2 regions of the Clostridium aromativorans genome follow, and region 1 is predicted to be linked to the other one. Evidence: riboswitches for the same ligand, from Rfam matches in the RefSeq annotation. Region 1 holds a riboswitch; the other holds the start of a gene.

Evidence for each region. Region 1 has a riboswitch for thiamine pyrophosphate ahead of thiW (energy coupling factor transporter S component ThiW). Riboswitches for the same ligand answer to the same signal wherever they lie in the genome.
Region 2: another riboswitch for thiamine pyrophosphate. It lies ahead of tenA (thiaminase II); the one in region 1 lies ahead of thiW (energy coupling factor transporter S component ThiW).

Annotation. Positions count from the first base shown of each region.
Region 1 covers NZ_JAJJPB010000001.1:157,646-168,766, forward strand. The annotation lists gene LN736_RS00735 (2-dehydro-3-deoxygalactonokinase) at 1-228, opposite strand, end outside; gene LN736_RS00740 (IclR family transcriptional regulator) at 389-1,135, opposite strand; gene LN736_RS00745 (cysteine hydrolase family protein) at 1,294-1,821, opposite strand; gene LN736_RS00750 (hypothetical protein) at 1,974-2,528, shown strand; gene LN736_RS00755 (NAD-dependent malic enzyme) at 2,704-4,383, shown strand; gene LN736_RS00760 (FAD binding domain-containing protein) at 4,485-5,303, opposite strand; gene LN736_RS00765 ((2Fe-2S)-binding protein) at 5,297-5,764, opposite strand; gene LN736_RS00770 (xanthine dehydrogenase family protein molybdopterin-binding subunit) at 5,764-7,878, opposite strand; gene LN736_RS00775 (NTP transferase domain-containing protein) at 8,094-9,029, opposite strand; gene thiW (energy coupling factor transporter S component ThiW) at 9,123-9,605, opposite strand; TPP riboswitch at 9,741-9,840, opposite strand; gene hflX (GTPase HflX) at 9,969-11,121, opposite strand, start outside.
Region 2 covers NZ_JAJJPB010000026.1:32,976-44,096, forward strand. The annotation lists gene LN736_RS15480 (ABC transporter substrate-binding protein) at 1-444, shown strand, start outside; gene LN736_RS15485 (ABC transporter permease) at 407-1,162, shown strand; gene LN736_RS15490 (ABC transporter ATP-binding protein) at 1,159-1,767, shown strand; TPP riboswitch at 1,848-1,959, shown strand; gene tenA (thiaminase II) at 2,049-2,723, shown strand; gene LN736_RS15500 (ABC transporter ATP-binding protein) at 2,710-3,465, shown strand; gene LN736_RS15505 (ABC transporter permease) at 3,462-4,205, shown strand; gene LN736_RS15510 (ABC transporter substrate-binding protein) at 4,202-5,218, shown strand; gene LN736_RS15515 (bifunctional enoyl-CoA hydratase/phosphate acetyltransferase) at 5,426-6,331, shown strand; gene buk (butyrate kinase) at 6,437-7,513, shown strand; gene LN736_RS15525 (aminotransferase class I/II-fold pyridoxal phosphate-dependent enzyme) at 7,589-7,957, shown strand; gene LN736_RS19250 (aminotransferase class I/II-fold pyridoxal phosphate-dependent enzyme) at 7,909-8,139, shown strand; gene LN736_RS15530 (polysaccharide deacetylase family protein) at 8,204-9,067, opposite strand; gene LN736_RS15535 (glutaredoxin family protein) at 9,305-9,535, shown strand; partial or broken gene LN736_RS15540 (RNA-guided endonuclease TnpB family protein) at 9,547-10,005, shown strand; gene LN736_RS15545 (aspartate/glutamate racemase family protein) at 10,164-10,850, opposite strand; gene LN736_RS15550 (peptide deformylase) at 10,857-11,121, opposite strand, start outside.

The DNA of each region.
Region 1 (11,121 bases):
ATCAATCTTGTCTGTTTTACTGTCTATTGAGGTTGCTAAAATCGTACTCGTTGAAACTGCATAAAAAAGTTCCCCTGAAAACGTAGACAAAATATCTTTAATAGAGCCATGCTTAATATATACTATATGGGTATGAGATCCTGGTAAAAACACTGATACCCCATCTTCCTTCCAATCTTCCTTAACCATTGACAACATACCAAATGTTTCTATCTCTTCACCTCTCATATTATTAATAGAAGAAATATTATACCTATTAGCTACAAAATCTTCTCCGTTTTCCTTTTTGTCAACGTTTATCTACTTTTTGACTTTCAAAAGATTGTAAAAAAAAAGCACCCTTTAGGTGCAATGCAAAATTTTCCCAGCTTCTATAAAATATGTATTCCTACTTTCCTCCAAGTTTTCTAGAAATTTCATTTGCTGCATCAAACATATCTTCTATAATAGCCTCCTTGTTGGAAATTATTCTAGTCTTTGATCCAGATATGCTAATAGCAGCTTCTATATTTTTGTCCACAGTAGAAATTGTTGTGCCAATACAATATAGCCCATATTCACTCTCCTCATCATCAATAGCATAGCCCTGGCGTTTAAATTGTTCTAACTGTCTAATAAGTACATTTTTATCCGTAATTGTATGTTTAGTAACTGGTTTTAATTCAATATTTGAAAATATTTTTTCTTGTTCCTCTCTTGTCATAGCTGATAAAAATGCTTTTCCCAATCCAGTATTATATAAAGGTCTATGATATCCAGGTTGTGCAGTTGTATTAGCAGATCGATTTGAATCAATCTTCAATATATAAACAACTTCATATTGAGCACGAATAGCTAAAAAAGCTGTTTCTTGAACTTTTTGTGTTAATTTCTGTAGTATTGGTTTCGCCACAGCACCTATATCAAAAGATTCCATAGCTACTGATCCCAGCTGGATTAATCTTACTCCAAGAACATATTTCTTAGCTTCATCTCGTGCTACATATCCTGAACTATACAATGTTCTAATCAAATTAGAAGTACTGCTTTGTGGAATATGTAATTTTTTGCTTATATCTGCTATAGTCAATCCACTTTTATTTTTTGACAATAACTCAAAAATTTTTAAAACTCTATATGCTGATTTAACTTCCATTTCTTTCTCCTAAATTATTTTACGTATCTTCATCATAATATTATCTGACGTAAAACAACCTTATTTTAGCTAAAAATAATAAAACATTACTATATTTGCTATTTTATTATACATTATTAAACTTAATATTATCAAATTAACTAAAAGATTCTAATTTCTCATCTATTTATAACCTTTATCTGCATTCCCTCCATAACATCAAAAGCTTTTTCATTTAAGCTGTCATCATTACTGGCAGTACAGGATGCATCAACTATGATTTCAGCCTCTGGCAGCGCCGCTTTAGCTAAAACAGCATTGGATATAACACAGATATTGGACACAACACCAACTAACTCTACACTGTCATATCCGTTACCACTAAGATATTTCGCAAGCTCCATTGAGCCAAAAGTAGGTTTTTCAAAACACCTGGTATTTTCATCATATAAAGTGGCAACTTTTCCGTATAAATTCCATCCTTCTGTATCCACGATACAGTGTGGAACAGGCAGATTCTTTCCCTCCTGAGTATTTAGATAATTATCTCCATGGGTATCAAAAGTGAACGCCACTTCGTAACCGCTTCCCCTATATTGCTTAATCTTTTTTTCAATTCTACTTTCCAGTGCAACTGCTTTTTCAAACCCCAGACTTCCATCTACAAAATCTTTTTGATAATCCACAACTACCAGTATTTTTTTCACTGAAGATCGCTCCCTTATACACTCATATAATTTTTCTTTTATAAATAATTATATAACATCCAGTAAAAAAATCCTAATTCTAAAATTTCTTCAATATACTTTTAAGTTCAGACATCAAAATCACATTGTAAATAAAATTTAGGGGGAAATAAATGAATAAAATAAAATTTATCTATGATTTAATAGGTGTAATCAAACAAAAGGAAAATATTAAAGGCAGTTTCAACATGACAGGCGTAAAGGGAAATACTAAGCTATTTGAGATGAACAACAATAACGGATTCCATATTCATTATCACGATGATCTTTATTTTCATAACAGTACTAAATTAAATCATGAAAATAGAGTAAATAAATTTAAATTTCTATTTGATGTGTTAAATAACATTAAAATTGAAAAAAACCAAGAAAGTGGCTATACTGTTTCTCTAATTTCGAATAAAATTTCTGAAGATGTGAAAAAACTATTATTTAATATCATAAACAATCAAGCTAAGGAGAAAAATGATAATTTCTACAAAAATTTTAGTTTTGAAAAGAGCTCTGATGAATTTCATGATTTTATGAAACAGCTTCATAAATCAAACAATTTTAAACTCCATATAAAACTGTCTGTAACTGACAAATACGAAGTTAAAAAATCTGTTATGGAAATAGAAAACCCTCAGTCCAGGATGAAGCTAAATGTAAATATTGATTTAACTTGATTTAAAATTTAATTTCTCATATTTTTAAACCAAAAAACTGAAAAAATTGATCCTGTTTAGTATAATATTATATAAGGTAAATTTCAAAATAGAGGATGTAGATCAAGTAGACACTCTTGCTAGAGTGGACTTTACGGTGAATTCCCTATGCAAATTCAATTTTACTTTACACTGAATATTAAAATACAAATCAACTAATAAGGAGTGTTTACAGATGAATTATTTAAAAGGCCAGGATTTATTGAGAAACCCATTTTCAAATAAAGGAACTGCTTTTACAAAAAATGAAAGAAAAAAATATGATTTGACAGGTTTCCTTCCGGATGCCGTAAGAACTATAGAAGAGCAGGAAAAATTAGCCTACGACAGATCAAAAAACTTTGGGAGCGATCTTGAAAAACATCTTTATCTCATGAACATATATGACACCAATAGAACTCTGTTCTATTATCTAGTTGGAAAACATATCGCTGAATTTCTACCTATAATTTACACCCCAACTATAGGAGATGCTGTCATAAATTATTCCAAAAATTACGATACTCCAAAGGACGCTGTTTTTTTGTCGATAGATCATCCCGAAGATATAAAAAAATCCATTCAGGCATTCCTCAAAGATCTGGATGAAATAAAGCTTATAGTTATAACTGATGGTGAAGGCGTACTTGGCATAGGAGACTGGGGAGTACAGGGCGTTGATATTTCTATCGGCAAATTGGCAGTCTATACTGTAGCTGCAGGGGTAAATCCCAGGAATGTCCTTCCTGTAGTAATAGATATGGGAACCAATAATGAAAAACTTTTAAATGATCCCTTTTATCTGGGAAATAAGCACAGAAGGGTTACAGGTAAAAAATATTACGATTTCATAGATCAATTTGTAAAGATAAGTCTCGAATTATTTCCTGAAGCACTTCTTCACTGGGAGGATTTTGGCCGCGGAAATGCCAGAACTATTTTGGAAAAGTATAGAAAAAAAATCTGTACCTTTAATGATGACATTCAGGGTACTGGTGTGATGATGAATTCTGCCATAAACGCTGTAGCCAGGGCCACAAATATACCTGTTAAAGATCATAAAGTGGTGATCTTTGGTGCAGGAACTGCTGGAATAGGTGTAACTGATCAAATATTCCAGGAAAAGATACGAAATGGCCTATCTGAAGAAGAAGCTAAAAAACAATTTTACCTTGTAGATCGTCAGGGACTTCTTACTGACGATATGGATACTCTTACGGAGGGACAAAAAAAATATACGAGATCGAAAAATGAATTTAAAAATCCTTTAAAAAATCTGGCTGAAATAATAAGAGAAGTCAAACCCTCCGTACTCATCGGCACCTCTGGTGTACATGGTGCCTTTACAGAAGAAGTAATAAAAGCTATGTCTGAAATAAATGAAAGACCTGCCATTATGCCCATTTCAAACCCTACAAGACTCTGTGAAGCAGCGGCACAGGATATAATAAAATGGAGTGACGGCAGGGCACTCGTAGTTACAGGAAGTCCGTCAGATCCTGTAACCTACAAAGGAGTAACTTATATCATAGGTCAGGCTAATAATGCACTTCTCTATCCTGGATTGGGACTTGGCATAATAGTTGCAAAATCAAGAATAGTGACAGATGACATGTTGTCTGCCGCAGCGCACGGTATTGCATCCCTGCAGGATCTCTCAAAACCAGGGGCTCCTATTCTTCCTCCAGTTGATAAACTTAGAGAAGCCTCCAAGCTTGTAGCCATTGCTGTAGTAAAGGAAGCTGTAAAAGAGGGCTTAAATAGAAAACCTATATCTGATGCTAAAAAAGCAGTAGAAGATGAAATCTGGGAACCCTATTATACAAGTAATTCTTAAATTGAGATAATGTGCTAACTTTCAAATAAAACAATGTGCCTGAATTTGATCTATACAAATCCAGGCACATTTCCACTTTAGTTTAAGTCATCTAATATAAATCAGATTCCCTCGCTCTCAAGGAAATCACGAAGCAAATTCATGCAGACAGCTTTTCTGTATTCCGCAGAAACCCTGCCCCTTATAGGGACAATTGCCCTATCGTATGCTGCAAGATAATCTTCCTTAACAGACTTTGCCTCCTCAATGGTCTTTCCCACGAACATTGAATCAATATCATCCTTTCTTAATATAATATCACTGACTGCACCAAATGCAGTAATAAATCTTTTAATTATGCTCTTGTCAATATTGATCACACCGGCAAAGGAAACCCTTGAAATAGCAAGAGCATTTCTTGCCCCTACTTTTTTATAATAGTAATTGTTAAAACCTGTTTTGTCCATAAGTATTTCAACTAACAATTCATCATCTTGCAGCGAAGTCTTATTTCGTCCAAGATAAAATTGAGTAATTGGAATAACACGTTCACCTTTACTGCTCACAAGTCTCAACTTAGAATCCGTAGCAAAAAATACCAATGCGCTGTCTGCTTTTGGGGAACCATTACATATATTACCTCCAGCAGTTCCCAGATTTCGAATTGCCGGTGCAGCGATCTGGGACACTGCTTCTTTTAAAATAGCTGGTGTCAATTTACTTTCAATAATTTCTGTAAAAGTACATGCCGCTCCAATACGGATATATTTTTCATCTTCTACAATCTTTTTCATTTCAGGTACTTTATTTAAAAATAGATATTCAGCATCTTTTCTTGGTTTAACCATTAAATCAGTACCTCCAGCATAAGGCGTGACAGACTCTTTTGCACGGATTTTCAGTGCCGCTTCCAAGGATGCCGCTTGATAACAATTTACCATAACCCTTTTCCCTCCTTTGCTGCTATAGAAATTGCATTAACTATAGCATTGTAGCCGGTACATCTACAGAGATTTCCAGAAATACCTTCACGGATTTCTTCTTCTGTAGGATTTGGATTTTTGGAAAGGATACACTCAGAAGCAAGTACCATTCCAGGAATGCAAAAACCACACTGCACCGCACTTACAGAAGCATAGGCCCTGCTTATTACTTCGAAACGCTTGGTTTCACGATAACCTTCAATAGTCATGACAGAACTGCCTTCAATACTTCCCATAGCCACCATACAGGAATTGACAAGTTTGCCATCGAGAATTACAGAGCAGGCTCCGCATTCACCCTCCTTACATCCGCATTTCACGCCTGTAAGACGGAATTCATTTCGAAGTATATCCAGCAAACGCTCATTTGCTTCCGCTGTAGATGCCACTTCTTTTCCATTGAGAATAAATTTTATCATTATTTAAGCACCCCCTGTAAAACCTTCATAGTATCTTCCTGGGTAAATGGTACCTTATTTAAATTTACACCAAGAGCATTTTCCATAGCTTCGATATAAGCAGGAGCTACACCGACAAGGGGAAGTTCGCCTGCGCCTTTTGCTCCATAAGGTCCATGAGTGTATGGATTGTTGATAATCTCCGTTACCAGATTAGGCACATCCACTGCAGTGGGAATAATATAATCAGTAAAACTGTTATTACGAATTCTTCCTTTTTCATTACAATTTATCTGTTCCATAGAAGCATATCCAATACCTTGAAGGAAGCCTCCCTGCATCTGTCCTTTTATAATATTCATATCAATGGGCACACCTACGTCATAAGTCCCCCATGCACCCAATACCTTTGTGGCTGCAGTTAGAGTATCTACTTCAACCTCAACCACATTAGCAGCCCAGGAATAAGTTGGATAAGCATCTCCCTTGAATTCTTTAAGGCTGAATGGAATTACAAAATCAGGTTCTATAAAGTGTTCTTCTACAACCTGTTCTTTTCCTGATTCCCACTGTTTTTTAAGTTTTCCCGCTGCACGTCTAAGCAGTTCTCCGACTACCATAAGGGAACGGCTGGCTACTGTAGGACCTGAATCAGGTACACGATCCGTATCTGGATTTTGTATTAAAACCCTGTCATAGGAAATTCCAAGTGTATCTGCAACAATTTTACTAAAAGTAGTTTTTATGCCTTGGCCTATATCAGAATTGCTGGCCAAAATCTCTACAGTATCATCTGAGTTTTTTCTTATTTTAACAACAGCTTTGATGAGATCGCGTTCTCCACTGCCCGTAAAACCGCAGCCATGATAGAACACAGACATACCAATTCCCTTACGATATCTTCCCCTCTGATTTTTATACTTCTTGCATTTATCACGATAATCAGTGAGTTCGTCAATTTGCTTAATCATTTCAGGTAAAGGTACATGGAAGTGATACTTACCGCTGGTGGACGTTGAATCTCCCTGTTTAACAATATACTTTTCTTTCAGTTCCAGAGAATCAACACCCATTTCCCTGGCAATATGATCCATCATCATTTCTACCGCAAAGAAAGTCTGGGGAGCACCAAAGCCTCGAAATGCACTGCAGGGTATAGTATTGGTCTTAACCGCACGTCCTACAACACGCAAATTTTCTATATCGTATACACCACTTGCACAAATTACACCACGCTGCAAAACTACAGGCGACAGAGTAGTATATGCACCGCTGTTAAACAATACATCAATATCCATGCCAGTAATTTTACCATTTTTTACAGCCACTTTATAAGTGCATATTGAAGGGTGCCGCTTTGAAGTAAATTCCATATCTTCACGCCTGTCAAATATAACTTTTACCGGTCTGTTAACTTTTTTCGCTGCTACCGCTACCTGGCAGGCAAGTATGGATGGAAATGCCTCCTTACCTCCAAATCCCCCACCAGTAACATCTTGAATAATCTGTACATCCTTTTCATCATATCCAAGTGCCTTTGTAACTGCACCATGTACATAATATGGGCACTGCATGGAACCACGTACAGTCATTCTTTCCCCATGAGGATAGGCAATCATACCTTGAGTCTCCAGATAGGCTTGTTCTTGATAGCCTGTTTGAAAAGTTTCCACAAAAACACGGTCTGCTTCCTTTAATGTCCTATCTATATCTCCTTTTGCATAATTATAATTAAAAAAAACAGTATTGGATTTGCGCATGTCTAGAACAGGTATCTGCTCTTCATATACTACAACAATTTCATTTAAAATCCTTTTAACTTCATCAAGTTCGGGACCAACAACCATCAAAATTGGATCACCGATATATTCCACAGTATTCTCAGCATATACAGGCGTATCATCAAGAACTATATGAACACGGTTTTCCCCTGTCACATCATTTTTATTCACAACATAATATCCCTCAGGTAATTTAGGTACAACAACATCAGCAATGCGTGCTTTTGCTTTAGTAGAGTGAAGAAGTTTGCCATAAAGCATTCCTTCCATTACACAATCATCTACATATAAAGCACGTCCACTTATTTTATCATCGTGATCCTTTTTCTTTATAGATCTGCTTATTTTTTCCATATAATTCCTCCTATATGTTTTATTCAATTCACAACTACAAAGATACTTATTCATTTTACCTTATGTGAATACGTTTAAATTCATATAGGGTAAAATAAAAAACCCTCTTAACATTTATAATAAGTAAACATATCTGTTACATTCATTATAAAATAGAGGGTATATTTCATCAAATTCTTTGTCAAAGGAACTTGCTTTACATAAAATTCTGGATTTTAAAATAGTCTGTCAAATTCATCTTTTGCATATTGACGCACGTTTTGTTCAAAAAGCTGATATTTTTCTAAGAACTTTGCTCCTTCTTTTGTTAAAAAAGTTTTCCCGCCTCTGCTGCCACCATGTCTTCTTTCAACCACTGCATAACCTAATTCTTGTTCCAGTTGATTTAACATATTCCACGCCTTACTGTAAGATAATGCCATATGTCTGCATGCACCTCTTACAGAGTGCATCTCTTTAATCAGCAGCAAAAGTAATTTTGTCCTCGAGTTAAAAAACATGGTTTCCTTTTCAATACTTATTCTAACAAAAGGATGAAGAATGTGTTGATTGTGCTTTTTTAGAAGTTGATCTAAGTGATCAATATCATCCATATCTTGAAGGATACCTTCATCTTCTATCTCCATCAGTTGTTTTTTCACTTTAATACTCCTAATGGCTCCTCTCATTCCCATATTTCCGTTATATTTTAAAATGTCTGGAATCAATTTTGAAGATATCAAAAGAGGGTGTCCAGATTTTCCATGATAGGATGGAGAAATAACCTCCGCACCACATTCCATCATCTTCTGAATGGTCTCCGGTGTAAACATTGGAATACTTACAGGGTTAAATATCACCTGATCACATTTATCTTGCAAAAATTCCAATCCAATTTTCGCAGAATCAAACATCTGTGAATTTTCATAATTCTTGTTTTCTAAAAATATAACTCCGTAATCAGCCAAATCATGCTCAACTTCCCTGGCTTCATATCCAGTTATCACTACAATCGGTGAAATTTCAACCTGCTGAAAGGTCAAAACAATTCTTTTTACTGCAGTAATAGATCCAATTTTCAATAATGAGCATTCATCATTACCTTCAGATATCTTTCCTGCCGCTACAATTATGCCACCTGTTATTTTTTCCTTTTTTTTCTTTATAATCATATCTTTTACCCCGTCAAAATAATGCAAATTTTCCATGCTTACTTTTTTAGCTAAAATTTTGTTGCTTTACACAGCGTGGCAGGGACCATTGATTTAGTCTTGTCTTAAATTATTTGCACTACCCTTTATTGCTTCTATGGACTTTAATATAAAATATGCTATCAAACTGCCTATTGTTGTATTTATTAAAAAAGGTACTACAAAAAAGAAAGCAGCTACGTCTTTACCAAGTATAAATTTTGCAATGGGAAATGAAAGAAGTGATCCTATAATACCTGTTCCTATAATTTCTCCTGCAACTGCAAAAAGTTTTTGATTTGTTCTTTTATAAAGTATAGCTGCAAAAAAAGCTCCTATCATACTTCCTGGAAAAGCCAAAAGTGTTCCAGTGCCAGTAAAATTTCTTATAAGTGAAATACAAAAAGCTGTCAATACTGCATAAACCGGCCCTAAAGTGACTGCCGCTATCACATTTATTATATGTTGAACTGGCGTACATTTAGAAGCTCCTATAGGAAAATATATGGCACTTCCACCTAGTACCCCAATGGCCGTAAGCATGGCTGCATATACAATTTTTTTGTTTTCAAAATAATTTCCCCCTTATACTATATAATATTTAAAATATAATTTAGCTCTTGAGGGTGAAATTTTCACCTTGAAAATTTACGTAAAAATGCCTACCACTAAGGTAAGCACTAAATATAAATCAATCATAAATATTTTGCTTCCCTACGATAGTATTAACTATATCAGGTTTAAAGGGTCAGGTTTTAACCTTCTCAACCGGGAGGTCCCCCTACAAAACTAAATTAATAATATTAAATTTAACAACAGCATACTACTTAAATAGGATTTTGTAAAGTAACTATCTTCTCATCCAAACACTGTCTAATTAATTTCACTTCATTAATAGTTAAATCCATCATAAATGCCAATCTAGATTAAATAATTTTTGTATTTTTCATAATCAGATTTTTTACACTCTACAGATAAAAGTATGCCGTTATTTTCATAACTAGTTGACTTTATTCCTGCATTGTCATTAAAATAAGCTACTATATTTCCCCTATCATAAGGAATTAGAAATTTGCAGCAAATATAGCTTTCAAAAATTTTTCTACGAATTGCCCCCACTAATTTATCCATTCCCAATTTTTTCTTGGCGGAAATATATACATAGTCCTCCTTACTTTCAGGAATTTTGCCTTCCACTAAATCTATTTTGTTATAGCAGTAAATAACGGGAATATCCTCCACACCCAGTTCTCTCAATGTATCAATGGTGACATACATCTGTTTCTCATAATTGGCATTTGAGTAATCCACCACATGAATAAGCATGTCGGCTTCAGAAACTTCTTCTAGTGTTGAGCGAAATGCCTTTATTAAGTAGTGGGGCAATTTACTGATAAATCCCACTGTATCCGTCAATAAAAAGGACTTATTATCTGGCAGATCAATTCTCCTGACAGAAGTTTGCAATGTTGCAAACAGCATATCCTTTTCAAAAACCTGTTTATCATCTGACGGATTAAACAAATCCATCATGGCATTCATAACCGTAGATTTACCTGCATTAGTATATCCCACTAAAGCAATCACAGGTATATCTCTTCTTTTACGCTTTTTTCGTTGATTTTGACGTTGTGACACAAGCACTTCCAGCTCTCTATTCAGGCCACTGATTCTGTTTTCAATTTTTCTACGGTCAAGTTCCAATTTTGTTTCGCCGGAACCTCTGTTTTTAAGAGACGATCCCCCTCCTTGACGATCCATGGATTCCCCAAATCCAATCAATCGCGGGAGCATATACTGAAGTTTTGCTATCTCCACTTGAAGCTGGGCTTCTCTAGTCCTTGCTCTTTTTGCAAAAATATCAAGAATCAAAGAAGTTCTATCTATTATACCGCAATTTAAGCTTTTTTCTAAATTACGAATTTGAGAAGGTGACAACTCGTCATCAAAAATTACCACATCTGCATTTTTCTCATCAACTAATTCACATACTTCCTTAATTTTACCACTGCCTAGATAATGAGATGAATTCACTTTATTTAATTTTTGCGTCACCTCTCCAACTACTTCTATA
Region 2 (11,121 bases), on a different contig from region 1:
GCAGTACTTCCGGAGCCTTTTGTAACTACTACAAAGATGAAAGACAGTAGTTTGCAAGTCCCCATAAATCTTACTAAGGAATGGGATAAGGCCTCCAATGGACAGAGTAAGCTGGCTATGGGTACTGTTGTCTTTAGAAAATCTTTTATAGATAAAAGGGGAAAAGATCTAGATAATTTTTTAAATAAATATAAGGAATCTGTGAATTTTGTAAATTCCAATAAGCAAGAGGCAGGAAAGCTTATTGAAAAATATGGCATAATACCAAAAACTAAAGTGGCTGAAATGGCTATCCCAGGCAGCAATATAGTATTTATAAATGCCAAAGATGGAAAACAAATTCTTCAGAAGTTTTATGAAGTTTTATATGACAGTGATCCAAAATCTGTTGGAGGAAAGGTACCAGATGAAAATTTCTATTACATTGGAGACAAGGACAATTAGAAGATCATGCATACTATTGTTTTGGCTGTTTATATGGGAGCTCTGCTCTCTTTTTATAAATAATCCCCTTATTTTGCCATCACCTTTTGAAGTTATAAAAACACTTTTTATTCTGGCGAAGGGAATTTATTTCTGGAAAAGTGTTTTTAATAGCATAATAAGGGTGATTTCAGGAATCCTAATATCCATAATTGTAGGCATTGTGCTGGGAGTAGCCGCAGGTTTGAATAAATTTATAGAGGAAATTCTGGATCCCATTATAATTACCATGAAAGCGACTCCCGTTATGTCTATAATTATTATAGCTTTAATTTGGTTTACTTCATCCTATGTAGTTATTTTTACAGCTATTTTAATATGTTTTCCAATAGTATATACGAATGTAATTCAGGGAATAAAGTCGGTGGACAAAAATTTAATTCAAATGGCGAGTGTGTATAGGGTTAAGAAAAAATACTTATTAAAAGATATATATCTTCCAAGTATAAAAAATTATGTTGTATCAGGTATACTCATGTGTCTTGGAATTGGATGGAAAGTTTCGGTGGCATCAGAGGTATTGAGTACACCTAATTACTCCATAGGATTGAATCTTTTGAATTCGAAGAACACACTTGAGACCCCTGAACTGTTTGCCTGGACTATTGTAGTTGTAATACTGAGTTTTGCTTTCGAAAAGATATTTAAGTATTATTTATCAAAGAGGACGTTTATATGAAAGATGATGGTAAATATGAAGTTATAATTAAAAATTTGAACAAATCCTATGGGAAACTTCCTGTGTTTATAAACTTAAATCTTAGCTTTTTAAAGGACAAAATTACAGTTATATTTGGACCCTCGGGCTGTGGGAAAACCACTCTTTTAAATATTATAAGTGGAATTGAAAAAGATTATGATGGACAGGTATATTTGAAAAGCGATAGATTGTCTTATGTTTTTCAGGAAGATAGGCTTATCTCCCATTTGACAGTATATGAAAATGTGGCTTTTGTACTAAAATCTGTAATGAATAGAGATGAAATAGAATCGACTGTAAATAAATTTTTAAATATGGTGGAACTGTCAGATTGCAGAGATAAATTTCCCGGGGAATTAAGTGGAGGTATGAAGAGAAGAGTTGCACTTGCCAGAGCTTTTGCCTATAGAAGTGATCTGCTCCTGATGGATGAACCTTTTAAGGGCCTGGATAATAGGTTAAAGGGTGACATAATAGAGAAGTTTTTATTGCTTTACAGGGAAAATAAAAGAACAGTTATAATGGTGACTCATGATAAAGAAGAAGCCAGAGAACTAGGTAATGTAATTTATTCGCTAGAGTAAATACGACGGAAATATTGATTAATTTCAATTATTGTAGTAATATAATTGGTGTCTGTGCAATATATAAAATTAAATAGTTTTATATATCCCAGGGGTGCTGGTGTTACCGGCTGAGAGTGAGGATTGAATCCTTAGACCCTAGTTGTACCTGATCTGGTCAATGCCAGCGTAGGAAGAGGTTGCAATATAATTTAGTCGATAAAGGTACAAACATTTTTTTAAAAGTTTGTACCTTTTTTATGAGAATAATTGTGCATTGTGAATTGAAAAGGCGGGATTGTATGAGAACATCTATAAAATTATATGATAGTGTAAAGGTTATATGGGATTCTTATTACGAGCATCCTTTTATAAGGGGAATAGCAGATGGAAGTTTGAATGTGGAGAAATTCAAATTTTACATGATTCAGGATTATATATATCTTCTGGATTATGTAAAAGTATATGCACTTGGAATAGTTAAAGCCCAAGATGAGAGTATCATGCGGGGTTTCTCGAAGATGGTGGACAATATATTGAATGGAGAGATGAATATACATAGAAATTATATGAAAAGATTGGGCATAAGAAAAGAGAATATAGAGAATACCGAAGCTGCCATTGAAAATATTTCCTATACAAATTACATGCTGTCAGTGTCGCAGATGGGAGATCTGATGGATTTAACAGCTTCCCTTCTAGCCTGTATGTGGAGTTATCTTTTGATTGGTAAAAGACTGAGTAAAATAGAGGGAGCCGTGGAAGATAAATTTTATGGACAGTGGATAAGGGGGTACTCTTCAGAAGATTACGAAAGGGAAACGAGGTGGCTGATTGAACTGTTTGATCAGTTGACTGCAGATATATCGGAAAAGAAATTTGAGAGATTGAAAGAAATTTTTATAAATACCAGTAAATATGAAAGTATGTTTTGGGATATGGCTATGACAGGAGGATGTAATTGTGCTGGAATTTAAAAATATAAGCTTTAAATATGATGAAGACCCGGATTTTATAATAAAAAGTTTGAGTTTCAGAGTAGATAAAGGGGAGTTCATAAGTATAGTGGGTCCCAGCGGATGCGGAAAAAGCACTGTGTTCAGGCTTATCTGCAAATTGGAGAGACCTTTTGAAGGAGATATATTTTTAGAGGGCAGAAATATAAACGTTTTGGGAAAGGGCTACATAGGATATATGCCTCAGAATGATCTTTTAATACCCTGGAGAACCATACTTCAAAATTCTTCACTGCCCCTTGAGATCAAAGGTGGAGATATGAAAAGGGTCAGGAACGAGGCAGAAGAAATGCTGCAAAGTTTCGGCCTGGAAAAATATAAAGATAAATATCCCAGGGATTTGTCCGGAGGTATGCGCCAGAGGGTAGCCTTTACAAGAACTCTTCTTACAGGCTCAGAACTGCTCCTTTTGGATGAGCCCTTTAGTGCACTGGATGCAATAACAAGACTCTCTATGCAGGAATGGCTTTTGGATAAGTGGTCCAAATTAAACAAGACTGTATTGTTTATAACTCATGATGTGGAGGAAGCACTTTTTTTGTCTACAAGAATATTTGTAACAGATGGAAGTCCTATAAGAAAATTTAAGGAAATAAAGGTTGATTTAAACTATCCCAGAACAAGAGATATGCTTGACAATCCTGATATTTTGAGGATAAAGGCACAGCTTATAGAAGAACTTAAAAGGGGGATAAGGTTGTGAAAAAATACAGATCCTCCATAATAATATGCCTGTTGTTTTTTGCAGTCTGGGAAGCAATTGCCAGATATATAGATGCTATGTACATCCTCCCATCTCCTACAGCAATTGTGAAAAAAATATGGGAGCTGAAGGACATCTTATTTTTGGTACATTTGCCGGCTACCCTTGCTGTGACTTTTGAAGGGCTTGGAATATCCATAGTATTTGGGGTTCTTCTTGCTGCGGCTATGAATATAAGTGAAAGAGTACAGAGAGCTCTTTATCCTATTGTAATTGTAACGCAGACAGTGCCCATAACTGCACTTGCTCCTATATTTGTGCTGTGGTTTGGATATGGCATATGGAGCAAAGTGCTGGTAACCATACTCATAACTTTTTTCCCAATAACCATAAATGTATATGACGGACTTCGTTCCACTAGGAGGGATATGGAGGAACTTCTGTTTACCTATGGTGCCAGCAAAGGAGATATATTTATAAAATTGAAGTTTCCAGCATCACTTCCTTACTTCTTTTCCGCCCTTAAGATAGCAGTACCATTGAGTGTGGTAGGTGCAGCCATAAGTGAGTGGCTGGGAGCCCAGGCAGGACTTGGATATTTTAGTAAGAGAATGATGACACAGCTGGACGGTGCTGGGGTTTTTGCACCTATTGTAATATTGTCTGTAGTCGCATTGATTATGGTTAAAATTATAAGCATACTCGAAAATAAAATAGTAAAGGGGAGGAATGAAATTTGAGGAAAATAAAGATCTTAGCTTTTATAATGTCAGTCTTAATGTTGGTGGGTTTAGCAGGGTGCGGCAGTAAATCATCACAAAATGGCAATGGACAGCTTGAAAACGTGGATTTGGTGCTTGACTGGTATCCAAACGCCATACACAGTTTTATATATGCAGCTATTGAGAAAGGGTATTTTAAAGAGGAAGGACTTAAAGTGAATATAAAATTTCCGTCGGATCCTACAGATCCACTCACTCTTCCAGCAGCAGGAAAGGCGACACTTGGGATTTACTATCAGCCGGATCTTGTAATTGCAAGAGCTAACCAGGGAGTACCTGTAAAATCTGTTGGAGCGGTAGTACATACACCTTTGAATGTTATAATAGCACTGAAGTCAAATAATATAAATTCACCTAAGGATCTTCAGGGAAAAACCGTGGGCTATTCAGGGAATCCGCTGAATACCGAGTACGTAAAGACCATGGTTAAAAAAGATGGTGGAAATCCGGATACTGTTAAGATGGTGGATGTAGGATTTGATCTTCTGTCATCCATGGTAACTAAAAAAGTAGATGCCACTACAGGTGGACTTATAAATCATGAAGTTCTCATGATGGAAAATGAAAATCATCCTGTAAATTATTTTGATCCTTCCAAATATGGAGTCCCAAATTATTATGAAGAAGTACTTGTAACCAGCGATAAAACTCTAAAGGAAAAGCCTGAAACCATTAAAAAATTTATGAAGGCCGCCCAGAAGGGATTTGAGTATACCAAAAATAATCCGGATGAGGCCCTGAAAATACTCATGGACAATCAACAAAAAGGCAGTTTTCCTCTTAAGGAAGCTGTTGAAAAGAAAAGTTTGAGTATACTTTTGCCTAAGATGGAATCAAAAAATGAGCCTTTTCTGAGTCAGGATAAAGGCGTATGGCAGAACAATATAAACTGGCTTAAAAAACAGGGACTTTTAAAAAAAGATGTAAATGCTGAGGATTTTTATGTGAATGTTCTGGAAAATGATAAATGATGGGAAAGAGGAGTATCTAATATATAAAGGGTTAATAGGGTTAAATAATAAGTACCTATTAACCCTTTTATCAGTTTTTTGTAATTTTTTTAAGGTTAAAATACCAATTAGTAACAAGCTTGAACGCTGGCATAATATTTGCTCATTGTAATTATCGTAAAATAGTATGTCAGGAATGTTTTGTACAAGAGTTGGAGGAGGAAAAACATGATATTTAAGAATTTTACAGAACTGATCAAAAATGTTCAGGGTTTCCAAGAAAAAAGAAGGGCAGCAGTAGTTGCTGCACAGGATGAACACACCTTAAGGGTTGTATTTAAAGCAAAAAGAAATAATATTGTAGAACCTATATTAATAGGTGATAAGGTGAAAATAAAGAAAGTTTTAGACAATTTAAAAGAGAAGTTAGATAATAGTGCGATTATTGATGTGGAAAATGACAATGCTGCAGCAGAGAAGGCTGTAGAATTTATACATCAGAATAAAGCAGATTTTATTATGAAGGGAAAAATCCAGACTGCGGATATTTTAAGAGCGGTAGTAAATAAAGAAAAAGGACTTGAAACAGGAAATGTCATGTCTCATTTTGTTTTTAATGAAGTGCCTAGCTATCACAAGTTAATGGTAACTACAGATGGTGGAATGATGATGTACCCAAATTTGGATGAGAAAAGGCAAATTATTGAAAATGCTGTTAACACACTTATTACTATGGGATATGAAAATCCCAAGGTTGCCGTTTTAGCCGCTGTTGAAAAGGTCAATCCTAAAATGCCCGAATCTGTTGATGCAGGTCTGTTAAAGGAAATGAATAAAAACGGAAAAATCAAAAATTGCATTGTAGAAGGGCCTATTTCTTATGACTTAGCTGTGAGCAAGAAATCAGCTGAATTAAAAGGTTACAATAGCCCTGTGGCAGGAGATGCAGATATTTTAATCTCTCCTAATATCACAGCAGGAAATATATTGGGAAAATCTCTACTATGTTCTGCAGGTGCAAAAATGGCAGGATTTATTGTGGGGGCCAAAGTTCCCATTGTTTTAACATCAAGAGGCTCCTCTGCTGAAGAAAAGTACCTATCTCTGGTATTGTCTGCGGCAGCCCTTAAATAGTAAATTTATTGATACAGGGATGAAATTAGCAGATCAATTTTAATTATACCTACCAAGAAAGGAGTATAGTTACGTCTTATCATGATATTCGTAACTAGATAAAAAATGAGTTATAAAATATTGGCAATTAACCCTGGTTCTACTTCTACAAAAATAGCTTTATATGAAGATGAAAAAGAAGTATTATGTGAAACACTGGAACACCCAGTTGAGGAAATTGAAAAGTATAATAAAGTTGCAGATCAATTTGATATGAGAAAAGAAGTCGTTCTTTCGTTTTTAAAAGAAAGAGAATATGAAGTTCATGAATTAGATGCAGTTGTGGGAAGAGGAGGAATGCTTCCAAAAGTAAAGTCGGGAGCTTATATAGTCAATAAAGCAATACTGGATAGGTTAAAAAATAAACCAGTAGTGGAGCATGCTTCAAATTTAGGAGCACTAATTGCTTATGAGATAGCAAATTCCATTGGAGTATCGGCCTATATATATGACTCAGTCAGGGTGGATGAGTTGAGAGACATAGCCCGTATATCAGGTATGTCGGATATACCAAGGGAAAGTACTAGTCATGCGTTAAACTCAAGAGCAATGGCAATGAAAACTGCAAAAAAGTATGGAAAAAAATACAGAGACATGAATTTTATTGTTGCCCATTTAGGCGGCGGAATATCGTTAAGTGTTCATGAAAGAGGGCGAATGGTTGATGTAATGCCTGATGATGATGGACCATTTTCCCCTGAAAGAGCTGGGAAAGTTCCCTGCAAGGCGCTTATAGACCTTTGCTATTCTGGAAAGTTTAATAAAAAAACCATGCATAAAAAGCTTAGGGGGAATGGTGGATTAAAGGATTATCTTAATACAAATGACGCTAGAAAAGTTGAAAAAATGATTGACAGTGGAGATCAAAAGGCAAAATTGGTGTATGAGGCTATGGCTTATCAAGTTGCCAAGAGAATAGGTGAGCTTGCAACAGTGGTAGAGGGAAATGTAGATGTCATTATTATTACAGGTGGTATAGCATATTCAAATATGCTGACTACCTGGATAAAAAAAAGAGTGGAATTTATTGCACCGGTAGAAATTATGCCTGGTGAGAATGAAATGGAAGCTTTGGCATTGGGTACACTTACACTTAGAGTGCTAAAAGGTGAAGAAGATGCCAGAGAATATGATTTGGATTAAAAATTTGGTCAATTAACGCTTGTGAAATTTTGCAGGCCGCTGGCTATTAGGCCGTTTAAAAGGAGTGATATGATAATGGTATCAAAAGAGATGTATGAATTAGGAGCAAAACGCTCTGTAATCAGAGAGCTATTTGAGTATGGAAAGCAGCAGGCTGCAATTGTTGGGAAAGAAAATGTGTTTGACTTCAGTATTGGAAATCCAACTGTTCCAGCACCGAAATGTGTAAGAGAAGCTATAATAAATTTGTTGGAAACAAAAAGGTCAGATGAAATTCATGGTTATACTTCTGCACAGGGAGATTTTGAAGTGAGGAAAGGTATAGCTGATTATATGAACAGCAGATTTAATTGTCAGCTTAAAGCAGAAAATTGTTATATGATGGACTTAGTAAAATGGATTATCAATGTGTTAGACCAGATGGCGCATTTTATTTGTTTATAAAGTCACTAGAAGAAAATGCAGTTAATTTTTCTGAGAATGCAAAGAAATTCAACCTTCTCATCGTGCCGGTAGATGATTTTGGATGCCAAGGATATGTAAGAATATCTTATTGTGTTGACCCAGAGATGATAAAAAGATCTTTTAGTGCATTTCAGAAATTGAGAGATTTATATAAAAGATAATATTTTATCTTAAATTGCTTTTAAAAACAGGTAGTTCCAAACTACCTGTTTTTAGTAATGTCCTTTAGAGCGTATCAAAAGAATACCCTTGTGAACGGAAATACTCTATAATCTGTGGGAGAGCTTGTACAGTAGTAACCTTTTCGGGTGCGTCATGCATCAATATAACCAAATGATCATGATTAGCATACTGCTTAACCTTACTAATTAAGTTTACTACAGGAACTATGTTATGTTCAGCATCGCCAGTTAAGTCATTCCAATCGACATATCGGTACCCATTTTTTTTTGCTTCTTCTCTAAATGGCTCCAGTTTTCTGCCGAAAGATCCTCCCGGAAACCGTATAAGCTTTGAATTATAATTACTGCCCAAAATGGATTTTAACACTTCATCACATTTTTTAATATTGCTTATAAATACTTTTGGATCTGAATATATATACCTCATATTATGAGAATAGGTATGGTTCCCAATCGCATGCCCTTCTGCAGCTTCTTCTTTTACGAGTTTCTTATTTTGTTCCGCATTTTCTCCGATTAAGAAAAATGTAGCTTTTACATTATAATTTTTCAATACAGCCAGTATTTTAGGTGTATTATTTGAAGAAGGTCCGTCATCGAAAGTCAGATATACCACTTTTCTTCCATCTGATTTATAAGGGTTAAAATTGCTTAAATCCTTTGAATTAAAAGTTTGTACCTTACTTTCCCTTTTATTCATGTATTTTTGAGATTCTGTGGAAGAGCTCTTAGTTGAATTAGAAATATTGCTGGGTGAACTAGAAATATTGTTGGCTGCCACAGTTTTTGATTTTTTGTAAGACACGCTTGCTCCAGAAATAAATCCAAGAGAAAATAAAAATAGAATTGATACTGAAAGTATTAGTATATTTTTCCTCTTTTTACTGGATATTTTTTTATGTTTCATTATTCCATCTCCCCTATGTACATTCATATATATTATATATCGTAAAGTGCCGTAATCTATTAAATTTCATTAATTATTTTAAATTGAAGGTTAAGTTTAAGTTAAGATATTGGAAATATTTAAATACCACAAAAGTGAAGCTAATATCTAATAATAATTATTATTAAGTGTGTTGATAGATTCTGACAAATATGATATTATAGATCTGAAATGGAAATATTACAAGGAGATGATTTCATGAGTAAGGTTGATATATTTACAACCAGTACCTGTCAATACTGCCATAGTGCAAAAGAGTTTTTTACAAAGCATAATATAGATTTTACAGAACACAATATAACTACGGATCCAGATGCCAGAAAACAACTTATGGCAAAGGGATACAGATCTGTTCCAGTTATAGTGATAAATGGCGAATACCTGGTGGGATTCAATGAAGCAAAAGTAGCAAATCTTTTGGGTATTTAGATATAGATATACTTGTCAAACTTGAAAGGGACCTATCAAGGAAGAAAAAAGGAAGTAATAACAGAAAAAAAACTAGATTAAAATTATCTAAATTACACGAGAAGATAGTGAATCAAAGGGCAGATTTCTTAAATAAGTTATCAATAAAACTAATCAGAGAAAACCAATCTATAGTTATTGAGGACTTAAAAATTAAAAATATGCAGCAGAATCACAGGCTGGCAAAGGCAATAAGCGAAGCAAGCTGGAGTGAATTCAGAAGAATGCTGGAATACAAGGCTGGATGGTACGGCAGAAAAATAATAGTGGCACCCGGTAATTATGCAAGTAGTCAATTGTGTTCAGTTTGTGGATATAAAAATAGAGAAGTAAAAAATCTTGCACTCAGGGAATGGACTTGTCCTAAATGCGGCACATACCATGACAGGGATATAAACGCCAGCAAAAATCTGCTGAAATTAGCCATATAATTTTGGTAATACACTGAGGTTGGTTCGACCTTTAGAGCTTAGGTAAACTTGTTCCATTAGGAATATTGACTAAGAAGCCATCCACTTCTATAAGTGGTGGTAGTTCACAATGAGATAAATGTACTTTTGGCCGCGATTTGGAGATAACTCCAAGCAGTCTAGGATTCTGCTAAAGCGTATGATAATGCCGCTTTACAGTGAAGCTTGAGGGTGCCAATCAGTGGGAGTTTCATATCTTTCTGATTTAGAAGCAAGGGTAATTCGGTACAGCCTAAAATTACACCATCCACATCATAGCTGGACAAGATTTCCCTGAAATTTTCTCTGGTATTTTCCGTTACCCTATTTAAAACAAGTTCACTGAAAATTATTGAGTTTATTTTATCCTGATGTTTTTCTGACGGGGTCAATACCTCTATGCCGAAGGATTCAAATCCCTTTTGATAAAAGGAGCTTTGCATGGTGTACTTTATCCCTGTCAATAATACTTTTTTCAATTTAAGTCTGCTGCATTCTTCAGCAGCTGCATCCACAATACTCAGCACAGGCAGATCTATTTGCTGCTTTATACTGTGAAATACTGAGTGGGGGGAGTTTGCAGCCATTATGACGAAATCGGCACCGGATTTTTGTAAGCTGTTTATACCGTTTATTATATAATTTATATATTCAGAGGTTTTATGCTCATTTTCTAAATCCGTAAAATATTGAAAATTCAAACTGTTGATTATTATTTCAGGGTAATAGTAATCCGAGAATTTTTTATAGTACATATCAAGTATGGTTTTATAATATTGAATTGTGGAGGCGGAACTGATTCCGCCCAGAATTCCTATTTTTTTCATAATTTCTTATACTCCTTTGTTTTTTAGATAGAAGGATCTGTTGTCTATAGCTCTCATTGTTGCCAGTATTCCATCCAGGTGATCATATTCATGCTGTATCAGTTCTGATAGATCTCCTTGAAATTTTATTGTTTTATCCGTGAAATTTATATCTTTGTACATCACGGTACATTCTTTATAGCGTTTGACTTTTACCAGCAGATTTGGAAAGGACATGCAATCATCCATAACTTCCATCATCTGGTTATTGTCAAATTTAAGTATGGGATTG